4 regions of the Massilia sp. LXY-5 genome follow, and region 4 is predicted to be linked to each of the others. Evidence: predicted binding sites of a transcription regulator. Region 4 holds the regulator's gene; each other region holds the start of a gene.
What was found. Region 4 encodes LexA, which represses DNA repair genes until DNA is damaged. Its sites were predicted from a motif close to ACTGTATNNNNATACAGT; they were not measured.
Positions count from the first base shown of each region.

Region 1 (4,583 bases), on a different contig from region 4:
GCGGCGGCGCTGGCGGCCTATCTGCAGGCGCTGTGCAGCTATCTTCTGGAACGCTTCGACGAGCCGCCGGTCGAGGACGATTACCTCGTCTATAACTACAACCGCTTCCAGGCTTGCCGCTTCGGGCTGGAGGGAGCGATCACGCATCCGAAGACCTACGAAACGGTGTCGCTGCGCGAGGATATCCTGGCGACGCTGAATAAAATGGAGCCGTATGCCGCGGCGCTGGGGAGCCTGGATGGTTTAAAGCACCTGGCGCTGGCGGCGACGCATGGCAGTGACGCGACGCTGCTGCGGCAGCAGTACGAGCAGCAGGGCAGCGTCGAGGGGATGGTGCATGCGGCGATCAACTGGTTTCGCGGCGAGCGGCGGTTCCGGCGCAGGTAGCGTTTCGATTGCACCACCGTTCCAAGATTGATCACGCGGCAGCGGTGTAACGTAGGGTGGGCTCTCGAGCCCACGCGGATCGCAACTGAATATTGGCGACATTTCTTACAAGCGCGTCTCCCTGGCCGCCCGTAAAAACTCATCCAGCACCGGCGTGCAATCGAGCAGGTCCGTACCACCGGCCCGGTGGAATTCCGGGTGCCATTGCAGGCCCATCACGAAGTCCGCCTTGTCGTAGCGGATCGCCTCGACGATCCCGTCCGGATACGACACCGCCTCGATGCGGATATCGCGCCCGGGTTCCTTGACCGCCTGGTGGTGGATCGAATTGACGATCGGGCGCCCGGCGTTGGGGAACATGCGTCCGAGCGAGGAGCCCGGCGGGAATTCGATCGCGTGGCGGTGGGCGTCATAGTCGGTGTGCACGTGGGCCAGCGCGGAGGGAACATTCGTCGCCACGTCCTGGTACAGGGTACCGCCGAACGCCACGTTGATCAGCTGGCAGCCGCGGCAGACGCCCAGCACCGGCTTGCCGGCCTCGACGAATTCGTGCAGCAGTTCGAGTTCGTACAGGTCGCGCGCGCGGTCACCGCTCCACTCGGGGCGGGTGGGCGACTCGGAATAGGTCTGCGGCGAGACGTCGGCCCCGCCCTGCAATACCAGGCCGTCCAGGTGGCGCGCGTAGTGGCGCAGGGTGATGTTGCTGGGATGGAGCAGGCCGTTGGTGTTCACGGTCGGGATCATGAACACAAGCACGTCGCGCGACATCACCCATTGGGCGATCGACTCCTCCAGGTACTGGAGATTTTTGCTGCGCAGGCCGGTCGAACCCGGTTCGGGATGAAAGATGCGCGCCGAGACGCCGATGCGCAGGGTGCGGCGCATGAAGTCGCGGCTGAAGCGGTCGCGCAGTGCACGCCAGCGTGAACGCAGCACCCGCCCGGCCAGCGCGAAGGGCGTGTCGCCTGGACGCTGGTAACGCGGCACGCCGCCACTGCTTGCGCGGCGGTCCGGAATGCGCTGCGGGGTCTCGGCACGGTTTTCCAGCGGCGGGCCGGAAGGCTCGGCGTCGGGCTTGGGTTGTTCGTCTGCCATGGGACGAATATAGCCCCGCCACTGCCGCGCACGATTCGAAGTTGTAACAAAATCACATGGCTGAGCTGACCGAGGCAGGCATGTCCTGCAGACTCGTCAAGCGTTGCAGCATGCACACCAGGCTGCGGTCCCCCACCGGCTTGTCGAGCAGCCCGCGTACCCCGGCGCCATGCGCCAGCGTACTGTCATAATTGAATGTCCGTCCCACCAGCAGCACCACGGCCGTGCGCCCTGCCCCGTCCTGCGCCTTGATGTTGCGGCTCAGTCCGTAGGGGTCGATGCCGGGCGTGGCCGTGTTGATCATCGCCAGCGACACCGGTGTCTCGTCGCACAGGCGCACTGCCATCGGCGCGCTGTCGGTCCAGGCGATCGCCAGTCGGCCATCACCCACCAGCCCGGCCAGATGGTCACGGAAGGCGCCGCCCTTGTCGACGATCAGCACCTTGCCGTCGCGCGGCGGCTGGCGTCCATCGGCGCAGCCGGCGTCGGCCCCGAGCCTGGGACGGCGCCGGCGCTCGGCCAGCAGCGGCTCGCCGCGCGCGCTCAGCAGCGCCAGCGCACGCCGCCGTTCGGCCAGCAGTCTGACGAGGGAGGCATGCAACTGCTCGGGGTCGATCGGGAGCGCCAGGTGGGCGTAATCGGCGTGGGGCGAACCGCCGATCACCAGCGCGGGCGGCGCACAGCGCATGCCGTCGAGCCAGGCCAGGGCCGCCGGATTGCCGCCGTCGGCCAGCACGATGTCGGGTTCCTGCAGGCTGTCCTCATGCAGGCAGGAATACAGCGGTCCCGAGCGCGGCGCACCTGCCAGCAAGGTAGCCAGGTGCACGACAGCGCCTGGTGAAAATCCGAGCAGTCGTACTGCCGTCGGCATTTTTTGTGCATGCATGATGATCATCCGGTGCGTGCGACGTGGACAGCCCACGGACCTGTTGTACGGAAAACTGCGGTAAGATGGCGAGTCTTGCGATTATTACTGTATGCATGTACAGTATTGTTCTCAATGAACGCCTTCCGCTCAACGGTTTCTCGGGGCCGCTTGGCGTAGCAACCTTGCGTACCAATCTAGTCACGTTTCCACGCGTTGACAAGAACAATCCGTTACGCCCTTCCTGCTTTTTCCTCCCGACAAGATATAGAATGCGCAGGCTTTCGAAAAAACACTGATCAGCATGGCAACCAAGAAACCCGCACCCGACTACAGCGAATCATCCATCCGCGTCCTCAAGGGACTCGAACCCGTGAAGCAGCGTCCGGGCATGTACACCCGGACCGAGAACCCGCTGCACATCATCCAGGAAGTCATCGACAACGCCTCCGACGAGGCGCTGGGCGGCTACTGCAGCAACATCGGCGTCACCCTGAACGTCGACGGTTCCGTCACCGTCGAGGACGACGGCCGCGGCATCCCGGTCGGCATCCACCCGGAAGAAGGCGTGTCCACGGTCGAAATCGTGTTCACGCGCCTGCACGCCGGCGGCAAGTTCGACAAGGGTTCGGGCGGCGCCTATGCCTTCTCGGGCGGCCTGCACGGCGTCGGCGTCTCGGTCACCAATGCGCTGTCGAAGCGCCTCGAGATCACCGTCTGGCGCAAGACCGAGGACGGCAACGGCGTCCACAACCTGGTCTTCGCCGACGGCGACGTGATCGAGCCGCTCTCCTCCGCACCCTTCGAGCGCGGCGGCAAGAAGAACGGCACCCGCGTCACCGCCTGGCCGGACGCCAAATATTTCGATTCGCCGAACATCCCGATGGGCGACCTGGTGCGCCTGCTGAGGTCAAAAGCCGTGCTGCTGCCGGGCGTGACCGTCACGCTGACGAACGCGAAAACCGGCGACGTCCAGACCTGGCGCTACGACGAAGGCCTGCGCGGCTACCTGGTCGAGGCAATGAACCAGAGCACCAGCGGCCAGACCGTGATCCCGCTGTTCGAGGGTGCCGGCTATGCGGCGGCGGGCGACGAGAGTTTTGCCGAAGGCGAAGGGGCGGCCTGGGTCGTGGCCTGGAACGAGGAAGGCGCCGTCGTGCGCGAGTCCTACGTCAACCTGATCCCGACGCCAAGCGGCGGCTCGCACGAGTCCGGCCTGCGCGACGGCCTGTACGGCGCCGTGAAAGGTTTTGTTGAACTGCACGGCCTGCTGCCGAAAGGCGTCAAACTGCTGCCGGAAGACGTGTTCGCACGCGTCTCCTTCGTGCTGTCGGCGAAGGTGCTGGACCCGCAATTCCAGGGCCAGACCAAGGAACGCCTGAACTCGCGCGACGCCGTCAAACTCGTCTCGACGTTTACGAAACCGCCGCTCGAGCTGTGGCTGAACCAGCACGTCGAATACGGCAAGAAGCTGGCCGACCTCGTCATCAAGCAGGCGCAGTCGCGCATGCGCTCGCTGCAGAAGGTCGAAAAGAAGAAGTCCTCGGGCGTGGCTGTCTTGCCGGGCAAGCTGACCGATTGCGAATCGACCGACCTGACGCGCAATGAACTGTTCCTGGTCGAGGGCGATTCGGCCGGCGGTTCCGCGAAGATGGGCCGCGACAAGGAATACCAGGCGATCCTGCCGCTGCGCGGCAAGGTTTTGAATACCTGGGAAACCGACCGCGACCGCCTGTTCGCGAACAACGAGATCCACGACATCTCGGTCGCCATCGGGGTCGACCCGCACTCGCAGGGCGATTCGCCTGACCTGAGCGGTCTGCGCTACGGCAAGATCTGCATCCTGTCCGATGCGGACGTGGACGGCTCCCACATCCAGGTCCTGCTGCTGACGCTGTTCTTCAAGCACTTCCCTGCCCTGTTCCGCCATGGCCACATCTGCGTGGCGCGTCCGCCGCTGTACCGCGTCGACGTGCCGCCGCGCGGCAAGAAGCCGCTGCAGAAGCTGTACGCGCTGGACGACGGCGAACTGCTGGCGATCGAGGACAAGCTGAAAAAGGACGGTCTCAAGGAAGGCAGCTGGAACATCTCCCGTTTTAAAGGCCTGGGCGAGATGAACGCCGAGCAGCTCTGGGAAACGACCATGAACCCGGACACGCGGCGCCTGCTGCCGGTGGCCCTGGGCGGTTTCGACCACGGCGAATCGAGCGCGCGTTTCAACATGTTGATGGGCAAA
Region 1 is NZ_JBNNEH010000001.1:327,184-331,766, reverse strand. It holds gene ACI48I_RS01500 (YbdK family carboxylate-amine ligase) at 1-387, shown strand, start outside; gene ACI48I_RS01495 (gamma-glutamyl-gamma-aminobutyrate hydrolase family protein) at 493-1,482, opposite strand; gene ACI48I_RS01490 (PleD family two-component system response regulator) at 1,535-2,368, opposite strand; gene ACI48I_RS01485 (DNA topoisomerase IV subunit B) at 2,652-4,583, shown strand, end outside.
Region 1: the regulator LexA is predicted to act here: its motif matches at 2,455-2,472, upstream of ACI48I_RS01485 (DNA topoisomerase IV subunit B).

Region 2 (4,583 bases), on a different contig from region 4:
CGCTCGAGCCGAGGATGCGATAAAAACGCTCGAACACGTGGGCGCGCTCGTGCGGGGCGATGCCCGGGCCGGTGTCTTCGACTTCGAGCAGCGCCCGTTCGCCGTCGCGCCGCACCTGCACCGTGACGCTGCCGCCGGCAGGGGTGTAGCGCAGGGCGTTGTCGATCAGGTTCGACAGCAGTTCGCGCAGCATCAGGGCGTTGCCGGCGATGACCACGTCCTCGTCCTGCGCTTCGTAGCCGAGGTCGATGCGGTGCGCGAACGAGGCTTGCACCCAATCCTGCACCACGCCGCGCGCGAGGCCCGCCAGATTGATTTCATCGAAGGCGAGGCCGGCATGCGGCTGGTTTTCGGCGCGCGCCAGGGCGAGTAGCTGGTTCACCAGGCGCGTCGCCGACTCCGAACTTTTCGCCAGCTGTTCCAGCGAACGGTGGATCTCGTCCGGATCGAGCTGGCGCAAGGCGAGCTCGGACTGCATGCGCATGCCGGCCAGCGGCGTCTTCATCTGGTGCGCGGCGTCGGCAATGAAACGTTTCTGCATGTCGATGGTCTGCGACAGCCGCCCCAGCATGTCGTTGAGCGAGCCGACGAGGGGAGAAATTTCCTCGGGCACCTGGCGCGAATCGATGGGAGACAAATCGTCGGACGGACGCGCGCGGATGCGCTCCTGGAGCGCCGCCAGCGGAGACAGGCCGCGCGAGAGGGCGAACCAGACCAGGGCCAGGATGATCGGCAGGATGATGAACTGGGGCAGGATCACGCCCTTGATGATCTCGTTGGCGAGCAGGGCGCGCTTGTCCAGCGTTTCCGCCACCTGCACCAAGGCTTTACGGGGGAAAACGGGCGAGCTGCTGTCGGGCGGGGCGAGCGGGTCGAGGTTGATGTACAGGTAAGCCACGCGCAGCGGCGTGCCGTGCAGCGTGGCGCTCCGGAAGTGCACCGCGCCATCCTTGTCGCCATCGCCGTCGTTATCGTGACTGCGCGGGCGCGGCAGTTCGGCGTCGCCGTCGACGTGGCGTCCGGCGGCGTCGCTCACCTGGAAATACACGCTGTCGATGTCGTCGGCGCGCAGGATGTCGCGTGCGCTGCCCGGCAAACGGGTATTGATGACGCCGTTTTCTTCGCGCACCTGCTGGGCCAGCACCGTCACCCGGTCTTCGAGCGCATGATCGAAGGGTTGGTTCGCGATCGATTTCGCGACCAGGTAAGTGATCACTATGCTCATCGGCCACAGCAGCAGCAGGGGCGCCAGCATCCAGTCGAGGATCTCGCCGAACAGCGAATGCTGGATGTTTTCTTCGGGTTCGGGATTCGGCGGGACGTACAAAGGCTCGGGCAGCCCCGCATCGGGCTCGATCAGGCCGGCATCACGTTCGTTCACTTCGAATCGAGGGCGTGCTCGGCACCGGCACGGGCTGCGTCCGAATATTTTTCGAGGCAATAGCCCAGGCCGCGCACGGTGGCGATGCGCACGCCGCCGACCTCGATCTTCTTGCGCAGCCGGTGCACATAGACCTCGATCGCATTGTTCGACACCTCTTCGCCCCATTCGCACAGGTGGTCGACCAGCTGCTCCTTCGAGACCAGGCGCCCGGTGCGCGCCAGCAGGATTTCGAGCAGGCCCAGTTCGCGCGCGGAGAGGTCGAGCATCTGCTCGTTGATATACGCGCTGCGCCCGACCTGGTCGTAGACCAGCGGGCCGTGGCGGATCACGGTCGGGCCGCCGCCGGCGCCGCGCCGGGTGAGCGCGCGGACCCGCGCCTCCAGCTCCGACAAGGCGAAGGGCTTGGCCATGTAGTCGTCGGCGCCCAGATCGAGCCCCTCGACGCGCTGCTCGACCGAGTCGGCGGCCGTCAGGATCAGCACCGGCAGCAGGGAAGAGCGCGCGCGCAGCCGGCGCAGCACCTCCAGGCCCGACATTTTCGGGAGCCCGAGGTCGAGGATCAGCAGGTCGAATTCCTGGGTCGAGAGGGCGGTGTCGGCATCCTGGCCGTTGCGCACGTCGTCGATCGCATAACCGGACTGGCGCAGCGAGCGCGTCAGCCCGTCCGCAAGTACGCTATCATCTTCGGCAAGCAAAATTCGCATAAGATCACCCTGTTATCAATTAGACCTTCCGGCTGCTCCCATTGTGTTTGATTTGGCGCAACAATGCGAGTTTTCTTCCATTGTTGAGCGAAATCCTGCTTGCCAAAACCACTGGATTTTTATACAGTAGTGGCTATTGAAAAGCGTGAGGGTACCCACACCTTGGTACCTCCAAGACTGAGAGAAAATTATGGACGACAAAAAAGTAGTACACAACGCCTCCGAAAAAGGCAAGGCGCTGGCCGCCGCCCTCGCGCAAATCGAAAAGCAGTTCGGCAAGGGTTCGGTCATGCGCATGGACGCGAACACGCCGGTCGAAGAAGTGCAGACCGTCTCCACCGGCTCGCTGGGCCTGGACATCGCCCTGGGCGTCGGCGGCTTGCCGCGCGGCCGTATCGTGGAAATCTACGGTCCGGAATCGTCGGGTAAAACCACGCTGACCCTGCAGACCATCGCGCAGATGCAAAAGCTGGGTGGTACCTGCGCCTTCATCGACGCCGAGCACGCGCTCGACGTGGGTTATGCGCAGAAGCTGGGCATCAAGCTCGACGAGCTGCTGATCTCGCAGCCGGACACCGGCGAACAGGCCCTCGAAATCACCGACGCACTCGTGCGCTCGGGTTCGGTCGACCTGGTCGTCATCGACTCGGTGGCGGCACTGACCCCGCGCGCCGAGATCGAAGGCGACATGGGCGATTCGCTGCCGGGCCTGCAAGCCCGTCTGATGTCGCAGGCACTGCGCAAGCTGACCGCGTCGATCAACCGTACGAACACCCTGGTCATCTTCATTAACCAGATCCGTATGAAGATCGGCGTGATGTTCGGCAGCCCGGAAACCACGACCGGCGGTAACGCGCTGAAGTTCTACGCCTCCGTGCGCCTGGACATCCGCCGTACCGGTTCGATCAAGTCGGGTGACGAGGTGATCGGTAACGAAACCAAGGTCAAGGTCGTCAAGAACAAGATCGCGCCACCGTTCCGCGAAGCGCACTTCGACATCCTGTATGGAGAAGGCACTTCCCGCGAAGGCGAAATCCTCGATCTGGGCGCCGACAACAAGATCGTGGAGAAGTCCGGTTCCTGGTACAGCTATAACGGCGAACGTATCGGCCAGGGCAAGGACAACGCCCGTCAGTTCTTGAAAGACCGCCCGGCACTGGCGCGCGAAATCGAGAACAAGGTGCGTGCGGCCCTGGGTGTGCGCGAACTGCCGCCGCCTGTCGGTGGCGACGCCGAAGACAAGGCGCCGAAGTTGAAGGCCGTGTCGGAGTAATCGGTCGGGGCCGCAGCTGTGGCCCCATCCGGTCTGCTGTATCGCCATGCGCCAACCAGTACTGAGTCTGAAAGCCCGAGCCCTGCGCTTCCTCTCCATGAGGGAGCACAGCCGGCTCGAGCTCAAGCGCAAACTGGCGCGCCATGCGGAGGAGGGCGACGACATCGACGCCCTCCTCGATTTTCTGGAAAAGAACAACTGGCTGTCGCAGGAGCGTTTTGCTGAATCCTTGATTCATCGAAAAGCTTCCCGCTTCGGCAACAGCCGTGTGATGGCCGAGCTGCAAAGCCATGGCGTCAACGGAGAAGCGCTGGCCGAACTGAAGTCCGGCCTGGCCGAGAGCGAGACCGCGCGTGCGGTCGAGGTCTGGCAACGCAAGTTCGGCACCGTCGCGCAAGACGCGGCCGAGCGCAGCAAGCAGATGCGGTTTTTAATGGCGCGCGGTTTTTCGAGCGGCGCCGTGCGCACCGCCCTGAAAGGGGCACCCGAGGACGACGAGTTTTAAGTAGCGCCGGCATCGCCTCGTTGCGACTGTCCCGCAGTCTTGTCTGCACCCCAAATCGGCTCGATCCATTCCCAGGCGCCAGCGTGGAGCGCCATCCGGCGATATGCGCCCGCATATTCCTCAACCCCGGATGACGCTGCACGCTGGTTTTTGCTTGCCCTAAAAGTTGTCATCATGAAAACGCTACTCGTTCTCGCCCCACTGTTCGTATTGGCATCGTGCAGCCGTCAGCCCGTCGAGCCGACCGGGATCTATCGGCTCAGTACGCAGGAAAAAATGGTTGTGCTCGAGGTGCGCGCCAGTGGCGACTATATTCTCCAGATCGACCGCTCCGGCAGCATGACCGATGAAATCCGCGGGCGCTGGCAAGACGAGCGCGGCGCGGAGGTTGACGTCACCTTCCACGGCATAGTCTGGCACGGGAACACACCCGAGGCCGCCGCCGGTTTCTGGGCGGTCGCCTTCGAGCGGGATGGCGGCATTTGCCTCGACGGCAAAGAACTGCTGTGCTTCACGAAGGATGCCGCGGCCTGAGCTGGCAAATCCATTGTCGGGTAGCCAACGCCAAACATTGGCAAGCTTGCCACCTTTCCCAGCTGCCTACCCTTGACGGGTCGTCAAGGCGTCATGTTGCAGTGCAACCCGCTCCCATCCTGTGCTAAACTTTCACGGTTTAAGCAGCGCCGCATGAGCGGTTGTTGCCGCAGAAGCTGCGGT
Region 2 is NZ_JBNNEH010000001.1:168,749-173,331, forward strand. It holds gene ACI48I_RS00740 (sensor histidine kinase) at 1-1,381, opposite strand, end outside; gene ACI48I_RS00745 (response regulator transcription factor) at 1,378-2,088, opposite strand; gene recA (recombinase RecA) at 2,279-3,361, shown strand; gene recX (recombination regulator RecX) at 3,408-3,866, shown strand; gene ACI48I_RS00760 (hypothetical protein) at 4,041-4,400, shown strand.
Region 2: the regulator LexA is predicted to act here: its motif matches at 2,199-2,216, upstream of recA (recombinase RecA).

Region 3 (4,583 bases), 570 kb from region 4:
CTTTCGTGCACAGGGCCGTTATCAGCAAATTCCTACAAAGTCCTACAACGGGGGATAAGTCAGCTTGAGACACATTCTCTGCGCCATTTCCCCGCCTCACTTCCACGCGCTGCGGGCACGATCGCGCACCAGCATCCGGACACTGTCGGGCATCGGCTTTTTCGATTTCGCCGTGTCCGCCGTGATCCAGACGCATTCCTCGAAATGCTTGAGCATGGCCGGCGTCACGAAGCGGGTGCGCGCCGCATACACATGGCGATCGCCCATCTGCGACTGCTGCTTGATGAAGAAACGGTTCGGTACCACCAGGTGCAGATGTTCCCTGGCGCGCGTCATGGCGACATACAGCAGGCGCCGCTCCTCCTCGATTTCCTCGGCGCTTCCGGTGCTCATATCGGAGGGAATGCAGCCGTCCACCACATTCAGTACGTGCACCGATTTCCATTCCTGGCCCTTGCTCGAGTGGATGGTCGACAGGATCAGATAATCTTCGTCGAGCAGCGGCGGTCCGGCGCGGTCGCTGGTGGCCTCGGGCGGATCGAGCGTGATCTCCGCCAGGAAACTTTCGCGCGTGCCGTGGCCGCCCGCCAGCTGGGCCAGCTGGGCGACGTCGGCCACGCGCACTGTCGCGTCGTCGTGCAGGCGCTCGAGGTGGGGCAAGTACCAGTCGCGCACCAGCTCGATGTCGGCCGGCCAGCGCAAACCCGGCGTGCGCAGGCGCCGGTACAGGGTAACGAAATCCTGCCAGTCGCCCTGGCTTTTCGAGGGCGGCGTGAAGGCCTCGACCGCGTCCAGCGCTTCGGGCGCCGCGGCCATCGCGTCCAGCAGGCGCGTGGCCGTGGCCGGGCCGATGCCCGGAATCAGTTGCAGCACCCGGAAGCCGGCCATGCGCCCGTTCGGGTTCTGGGCAAAGCGCAGCACGGCCAGCACGTCCTTGATGTGCGAGGCTTCCAGGAATTTCAGGCCGCCGAATTTCACGAACGGGATATTCCGGCGCATCAGTTCGAGCTCCAGCGCCGCGCTATGGCTGGCCGCCCGGAACAGCACGGCCTGGGTCGTCAACTTGATGCCCGCTTCGCGGTGTTCGAGGATGCGGTTGCAGACCCAGCGCGCCTGCTCGGCCTCGTCGGGAATCAGGACCAGCTGCGGCAGGCTGCTGGCGACCTTGTCCGTCCACAGCGTTTTCGCGTGGCGCTCGAGCGCGGCGGCGATCACGGCGTTCGAGGCGTCGAGGATCGGCTGGGTCGAGCGGTAATTGCGGTCGAGCGTAATCACCTGCGCCGGCTGCGAGAACTGGCCCGGGAAGTCGAGGATGTTGCGCACCGTGGCGCCGCGGAAGGAATAGATCGACTGGGCATCGTCGCCGACCACCATCACGCCCTCCCCGCCCGGCTTCATGCCGGTGATGATGGCGGCCTGCAGGCGGTTGGTGTCCTGGTATTCGTCGACCAGCACGTGGTCGAACAGGGAACCTATCTCGGGCCCGAGTTCGGGGTCCGAGGCCATCTCGGCCCAGAACAGCAGCAGATCGTCGTAGTCGAGCACATTCTGCTCCTGCTTGGCGTCGACATAGGCGCCGAACAGGCGTTTCAGCTCCGCTTCCCACTCGCAGCACCAAGGGAAGGTGCTCTGCAGAACCAGGTCGAGCGGTTCGCGCGAATTCACGACCCGCGAATAGATCGACAGACAGGTCCCTTTCAGGGGAAAACGCTTGGCGGTCTGGGTCAGCCCGATCTCGTGGCGTACCAGGCCCATCAGGTCTTCGGAGTCGCCGCGGTCGTGGATCGTGAACGATTCGTCCAGGCCGATGCGCCCGGAAAATTCGCGCAGCAGGCGCGCACCGATGCTGTGGAAGGTGCCGGCCCAGGGCAGCGTCGCGACGCCGCCCGCACTGCCTCCCATGATCCTCTGCAGTACATTGCCGGCGCGCTGGGTCATCTCGTTGGCGGCGCGCCGCGAAAAGGTCAGCAGCAGGATCCGCTGCGGATCGGCGCCGGCCATGATCAGGCGCGCCACCCGGTGCGCAAGGGTATTCGTCTTGCCCGAACCGGCGCCGGCCACGACCAGCAAAGGCCGGCTGGCCGCTGCGCCGATGTCGTGCTCGACTGCCAGGCGCTGCGCGGGATTGAGGCTGGCGAAAGGATCGTCGACAGGGGGTAAAGCGGCCGGCACGGATGCAGCCAAAGGATCGGACGAGTGAGCGGGCACAGCGACGGCGGCGGCAGCGGACATGGAAAACTGACAAGGTGAAGACAACGCAACTGTACATTTGTCCAGTAGCGCTTCGCAAGTGCATTTTGCACTTGCTGCCCGATGCGATGTTGTAAAAAGCGTGCACGAGCGTTGCGCGAAGCTCGCGTGTTACGCGATCCTTTTCTGCTAAGTAGCCGTAACCAAAGAACTTTTCCGGATATCCACAAAGTCTGTGAATAACTTTGTGGAAAAGAAGGGGCTTGACAGGCGGAAAACCCGTCCGCATGCGGGTTTCAACAATTTGCCCGTTCGGCGGGCAGCACCGAATTCACGAAAAATCAATGACTTGCGAGATCATGCACAGGACCACCGTGAAGATCGGTGAAGATAAAAAAATGCAACTTATGTGTATAAATGCCGGTCACCAGGCGCAACAAACATGCACCTTTGACATCAAAAAGACAGTGTTGTGGGAAACTTTCAGGAGCGGGAGCGGCGCCGGTGCGGCTCTAGCAGTACCCGCTCGATGACGTGGACGTCGATATCGCGTGTGCGCAGGTATTCGAATGCGGACATGGTATTGCTGCTGTCCTGGACCGCAATGCCGGCATCGACGATGCGGCGCTGGCGCGCGTCGGTCCGGGATTCGTCTATGACTGCCGATATATCCGTTTGCTCGCTTGGGGATTGCTCCATAGTGACCTCGCCTCGTAGGTTGAAGTTTCCTAACGAGTATTCATCAATACAAAAGAATGTCAATGTCAACTTCCTATCGAAAAGTGTAAAAAGTTGAGCGTACGACTTTCTCAAGGGAGCGCCACCGGTACCGGGATCGTCCTAGAATGGCCGTGTTCTCCACCCACTTGCGAGGCACCCATGGCAACGACTCCCGAACCCGACCTGAACCCTGGCGACGAAGCCACCCCGGGCACGCCCGGCGCCGGCGAAGACGTCTGCGAAGCCTGCTCCGGCAGCGGCAAACTGGCCGACGGCAAGCAGTGCCCGCAATGCGGCGGCAGCGGACGCGTCATGCGGGGGATCGGCGGCGGCTGAGCCGAGGACAGGCTGATTCCGGGCGCTTGCGTGACAGAAAGCCGGCTGGGCGCGATAATCGCGGGATGACTTCACCGCCCTCCGCTTTCGAACACCCGCGTCCCGAATCCCTGCTCGACCTGTTCGTCGCCTTTACCGTCCTGGCCCTGCAAGGCTTCGGCGGCGTGCTGGCGGTCGTCCAGCGCGAGCTCGTCGAGCGCAAACGCTGGCTGAGCAACGAAGAGTTCATCGAGGACTGGGCGGTCGCGCAGATCATGCCCGGGCCGAACGTCGTCAACCTGTCGATGATGATCGGCGCCCGCTATTTCGGCCTGCGCGGCGCGCTGACGGCGCTGGCCGGCATGCTGGCCGTGCCGCTGGTGCTGATCCTGCTGCTGGCGATCCTGCACGCGCGCTTTGCCGACAACGCCCAGGTGGCCGGCGCCCTGCGCGGCATGGCGGCGGTCTCGGCCGGCCTGATCGCGGCGACCGGCCTCAAGATGTCGGTGGCGCTCAAGCGCAATCCGGTGCCCCTGCCGTGGTGCGTGGCGATCGGCGCCGCCGGCTTCGTGCTCGTCGCCCTGCTGAAATTTCCCCTGGCTTATGTGCTGCTTGCCCTTGGCGGCCTCGGCTGCGTGCTTGCTTACAGGAACCTGCGATGAACGGCGCCATCCACATCACCCTCGCCTGGCATGACTGGCTGAACCTGTTCGCCCACTACATGCTGTTGTCCCTGATGTCGCTCGGCGGTGCGATCTCGACCACCTCCGAGATGCACCGCTTCCTGGTCGAGCAGCATGGCTGGCTGAGCCAGGCCCAGTTCAACGATTCGATCGCCCTGGCCCAGGCCGCGCCGGGGCCGAACGTGCTGTTCGTGGCCCTGATGGGCTGGAATGTCGGCATGAACGCCGGCAGCACCAGCGCCGCCTTTCTCGGCGTGGCGACGACCATGATCGGGATCCTGCTGCCCTCGACCATCTTCACTTACCAGGTCGCGCAATGGGGCCACCGCAACCGCGAGCTGCGCCCGGTGCGCGCCTTCAAGCAGGGCATGGCGCCGGTCGTGATCGCCCTGCTGCTGTCCACCAGCTGGATTTTGGCCAGTTCGGCGGGCGGCAGCGGCTACCATTGGCCGCTCTGGCTGCTGACGCTGGCCAGCTGCCTCGTCATCTGGCGCACGAAACTGCACCTGCTGTGGGTGCTGGGGGCCGGTGCATTATTGGGAGCGCTCGGCTTCGTGTAAGGAGCGCCTGACAAAACCGTCAGGGCAAGGCGCGGCGCCGAAGACAGTACGAGGGTACGGCGAGGCGCTGCAATGCGGCCATGGCTGATTTGTTAGGCGCTCCAACGCGATGCGC
Region 3 is NZ_JBNNEH010000002.1:935,330-939,912, reverse strand. It holds gene ACI48I_RS07810 (hypothetical protein) at 1-58, shown strand, start outside; gene ACI48I_RS07805 (ATP-dependent helicase) at 97-2,232, opposite strand; gene ACI48I_RS07800 (hypothetical protein) at 2,674-2,889, opposite strand; gene ACI48I_RS07795 (hypothetical protein) at 3,070-3,246, shown strand; gene ACI48I_RS07790 (chromate transporter) at 3,312-3,887, shown strand; gene ACI48I_RS07785 (chromate transporter) at 3,884-4,468, shown strand.
Region 3: the regulator LexA is predicted to act here: its motif matches at 2,261-2,278, upstream of ACI48I_RS07805 (ATP-dependent helicase).

Region 4 (4,583 bases):
CGGGTTCAGCGCCGGCGTCTCGTCGATATACAGCTGGGCGTCGTTCATCTTCTGGATGGCGTGCGTCAGGCGCGGCCAATCCTCGTCGTTCAGGCGGCCGGTACGCAGGCGGTGCTGGTCGAGCTGGCCGACCGAACCGAGCATACGCATGGCCAGCTGGGCGCCGCCCATTTCCATCGAGAACACGGCCACCGGCAGGCCCGCTTCGATCGCGACGTTCTCGCCGATGTTCACGGAGAAGGCGGTCTTGCCCATCGATGGACGGCCGGCCACGATGACGAGGTCGCCCGGCTGCAGGCCCGAGGTCATGCGGTCGAGGTCGATGAAGCCGGTCGGCACGCCGGTGATCTCGCCCTGGTTTTCGCGCGAATACAGTTCGTCGATGCGCTCGACCACCTGGGTCAGCAGCGGCTGGATCGGATTCCAGCCCTGGGCCCCCCGGGCGCCGGACTCGGCAATGGCGAAAATCTTCGATTCCGCCTCGTCAAGCATCTGCTTGACTTCCTTGCCTTGCGGATTGAACGCATTGCCGGAAATTTCGTCGGCGACCGTGATCAGTTTGCGCAGGATGCCGCGGTCGCGCACGATCTCGGCGTAGCGGCGGATGTTGGCGGCGGAGGGCGTGTTCTGCGCCATCGCATTCAGGTATTGCAGGCCGCCCACGTCCTCGGCCTTGCCGAGCGAGACCATGGCCTCGTAGACGGTGATCACGTCGGCCGGCTTGCCGCTGTTAATCAGGCGCACCATCTGTTCGAAGATGATGCGGTGGTCATAGCGGTAAAAGTCGTCCGCGTGCATGAAGTCGGCAATGCGGTCCCAGGCCGCATTGTCGCGCAGCAGGCCGCCGATGACGGACTGCTCTGCTTCGATGGAATGCGGGGGAATGCGCAGCGATTCGATCTGCGGATCTGCGGGGGTATTCATGGCGGGCATTATACCTCCTCCGTCATACCGCTGAAATAATTGGGGAGAATCTGGCAATAAAAAAGCCGGGCAAGCCCGGCTTTTTCTTTTAAACAACAGCGTGCTGCGTGCTGTGCTTAGGCAGCTTCGCCCACGACAGCGATCGTGATTTCCACGACGACGTCGGTGTGCAGCGCGACGGCAACCGGGTGCTCGCCGGTGGTCTTCAGCGGGCCGGTCGGCAGGCGCACTTGCGCCTTTTCGACTGCGAAACCTTGCTTGCTCAGGGCTTCGGCGATGTCGAAGTTGGTGACCGAACCGAACAGACGACCGTCGACGCCGGCTTTCTGGGCGATGCTGATGGTCATGCCGTTCAGCTTTTCGCCTTGGGCTTGCGAAGCGTTCAGCTTTTCAGCAGCAGCTTTTTCCAGCTCGGCGCGCTTGGCTTCGAACTCGGCCTTGGCCGATTCGGTGGCGCGGCGGGCCATCTTTTGCGGGATCAGGAAGTTACGTGCGTAACCGTCCTTGACCTTGACCACGTCGCCCAGGTTGCCGACGTTAACAACTTTTTCCAAAAGGATAACTTGCATATTTTTCTCCAGGATATTCTGATCTGTACGACGGGATTAACCGTGGTGCAGGTCGGTGTACGGCAGCAGCGCGAGGTAGCGTGCGCGCTTGATCGCGGTGTCGACCTGGCGCTGGTAGTGCGCCTTGGTGCCGGTCAGACGTGCAGGCATGATCTTGCCGTTTTCCTGGACGAAGTCCTTCAGGGTGTCGACGTCTTTGTAATCGACCTGTTCCACGTTTGCAGCGGTGAAGCGGCAGAACTTCTTGCGCTTGAACAGCGGGTTCTGCTGTTTGCGCTTGAGTTTTTCTTTGGCTTTGTTTTTGTCGAACTTTTTACCGAATGCCATTTGAGGCTCCTGTATCTAAATGGTGGCCGCTAGTCTTAAGCGGCGGCACTAAAATCAATGATGTGAAACACCAGGGCTTTACTGTTGCGATTCTTCCTGGCCAAAAATCCCGTGAACTGGTGTGCGGCGCCCAGTTCTGCGCTGGCGAAGCGGCCCGAAATTTCTCCCGCGGCGAACGCGGCAATTTCGAACTCGACCAGCCTGTCCACCCCTGCCTCGACCTGCTGCGAACTGTGCATCAGGATTGCCGAGACGACCGGCACGCCGGCGGGGGTATAGCGCAGTACGTCGCGTTCAGCAATCGTCGCGACGACTTGTAACTGGTTCACTGCGAGTTCACGATTCCTGGCAAGAAAAATTTAGGCAGCAGCTGGGGCCGGGGCTGCAGCGGCCGCTGGGGCTTCTGCGCGGTGGCTCTTGGCTGCGTCTTCGCGCTGGACCGACTTCATCATTGGCGATGGAGCGGTTTCAGCTTTCTTCATCTTCACGGTCAGGTGACGCAGCACGGCATCATTGAACTTGAATGCGGTTTCCAGCTCGACCAGGGTCTCGTTGTCGCACTCGATGTTCATGCAGATGTAGTGTGCCTTCGGCAGCTTCTGGATCTGGTAAGCCATCTGACGACGGCCCCAGTCTTCGACGCGATGGATGTTACCGCCGCGTGCGGTGACGCTGGCCTTGTAACGCTCGATCATCGCCGGGACTTGCTCGCTTTGGTCCGGGTGGACGATAAAAACGATTTCATAATGACGCATGCAACACTCCTTGAGGACGTTTAAACAAATGCCCACCTCGGCGTCAAGACGAGTGTGGGAAGGGAAAGCCGGCAATTATAACGCGGATGGCATGAAGGCGCAATCTCCCGCCGGCGTCGCCCCGGCGCGACACCTTGCTCGACAGGAAATGTTAAAAAATGAGGATTTCCCTTGCATTCGCCGAAATACTGTACAAAAATACAGTCTGAATCATTAACCTGTGGCAGATCCATGCTCAAGCTCACTGCAAGGCAACAACAGATCCTTGAACTGATCAAGGAAGCGATCGACAACACCGGCTTCCCGCCGACCCGTGCCGAGATCGCGAAAGAATTGGGCTTCAAATCGGCCAACGCCGCTGAAGAACACCTGCAGGCCCTGGCCCGCAAAGGCGCGATCGAGATCGTCTCGGGCACCTCGCGCGGCATCCGCCTGATCGGCGCTTCCCTGCCCGATCCGGTGCCGACCGTACCGGCCGCCCTGCTGATGTCGCTGCCGCTGGTCGGCCGCGTCGCTGCGGGCTCGCCGATCCTGGCACAGGAACACGTCGAAGCCACTTACAACGTCGACCCCGCCATGTTCGGCGCGCGTCCCGATTTCCTGCTGAAGGTGCGCGGCTGGTCGATGCGCGACGCCGGCATCATGGATGGCGATTTCCTCGCCGTCAAAAAGATCGACAGCGCCAAGAACGGCCAGATCGTCGTGGCCCGCATCGGCGAAGACGTCACCGTCAAGCGCTACCGCAAGACCGGCGAGACCATCGAACTGCTGCCGGAAAATCCGGACTTCAAGGTCATCCGCGTGGAGCCGGGCGACGATTTCGCGCTCGAGGGCCTGGCGGTGGGATTGATGCGCAGCTGGCATTAAGCGCGGCTGGGTATGAAAAAGCCGCTGACGCGGCTTTTTTAACGTCGGCGTTATTTGTTGGCCTGGCTATAGTTGTGCTTTCGCGCCTCGATGTCGCGCGCGCGCTCGGCCGAAGGACCGCCCTCGATGATGGCGTTGTGCTCCTTCACATAGGCCCCTGTCGCGCTGCGCCAGGCTGCGACATCGGCCAGCACCAGCTTGGCCGCGACTTTCGCCTCTTCCGACAGGTTCTCCTGCACCTGGGTAAGATGGGTTTGCGCGCGCTCCGTCTCGGCGGCATTCATCAGCTTCACGATGTCTGCCGGAATGCGCTTTACCAGCGGCGAGGCTGCATTCAGGTTTTCCACGAAACCGTTGTAGCAGCTCTGCCAGCTTGCAATGGCTGCCGATACGCGATCGATCTCGTCGCTCTGCTTCGATATCGCGGGAATGCGCGGTGCGGGACAAGCATATTTCCCGGTTTTCAAGTCGCTACCGTCGTAGCCGCTTAACCAATAATCGATGTCGGCCCGCCGTTCCGTGCGCTGTTGCATGACGACGAGCGAGCTGGCCGCCACCGCATTGCCTTTCGCAGCGGCTTTACGGAACCATGCCTGGGCCTTGGCCTCATCCACGACGCCGGCTTCGCCGTACCAGTACATCTGGCCCAGGTGTTGCTGTGCATCGGCATTGCCGGCATTTGCCAGCCTGGTGTACAAGGTCAGGGCTTCCGTATAGCGCTTCTGCTCGAACAGCGTGTTGGCGGAAGCGAGATCGTTGGCGGCAGCAGCGGGAAGGCTGACAAACAGGAAGGCAGCGTACAGAAGTTTTTTCATGGCGGTAACGAAATGAGCAGGGCCCATCATACTGCGAGAAGGGCCGCCACTCAAAGGATCACTTGCCGGTCGTGATGCGCGTGTTCGTGCTTCCATGCAAACGCATCTCGTTGTCGCGCACGTTCCGAATCGTGTCCAGTTCCAGCTGACGCTTGCGCCGCAGGTTCTCCTCTTTCACGAATGCCTGGGTCGACTTCTCCCAGGCGTCGCGCTGGGCTAACGTCGCGTCGGCTTGTGTTTGGGCATCGAGGATGATCTTGCGGTAGGTCGGCTCGATATGGGCACGCACGCGCTCGAACTCCGCGGGGCTCATCATGTCGAGGACG
Region 4 is NZ_JBNNEH010000002.1:364,035-368,617, reverse strand. It holds gene ACI48I_RS05125 (replicative DNA helicase) at 1-924, opposite strand, end outside; gene rplI (50S ribosomal protein L9) at 1,041-1,493, opposite strand; gene rpsR (30S ribosomal protein S18) at 1,530-1,820, opposite strand; gene priB (primosomal replication protein N) at 1,856-2,149, opposite strand; gene rpsF (30S ribosomal protein S6) at 2,180-2,575, opposite strand; gene lexA (transcriptional repressor LexA) at 2,807-3,442, shown strand; gene ACI48I_RS05095 (sel1 repeat family protein) at 3,493-4,353, opposite strand; gene ACI48I_RS05090 (tetratricopeptide repeat protein) at 4,316-4,583, opposite strand, start outside.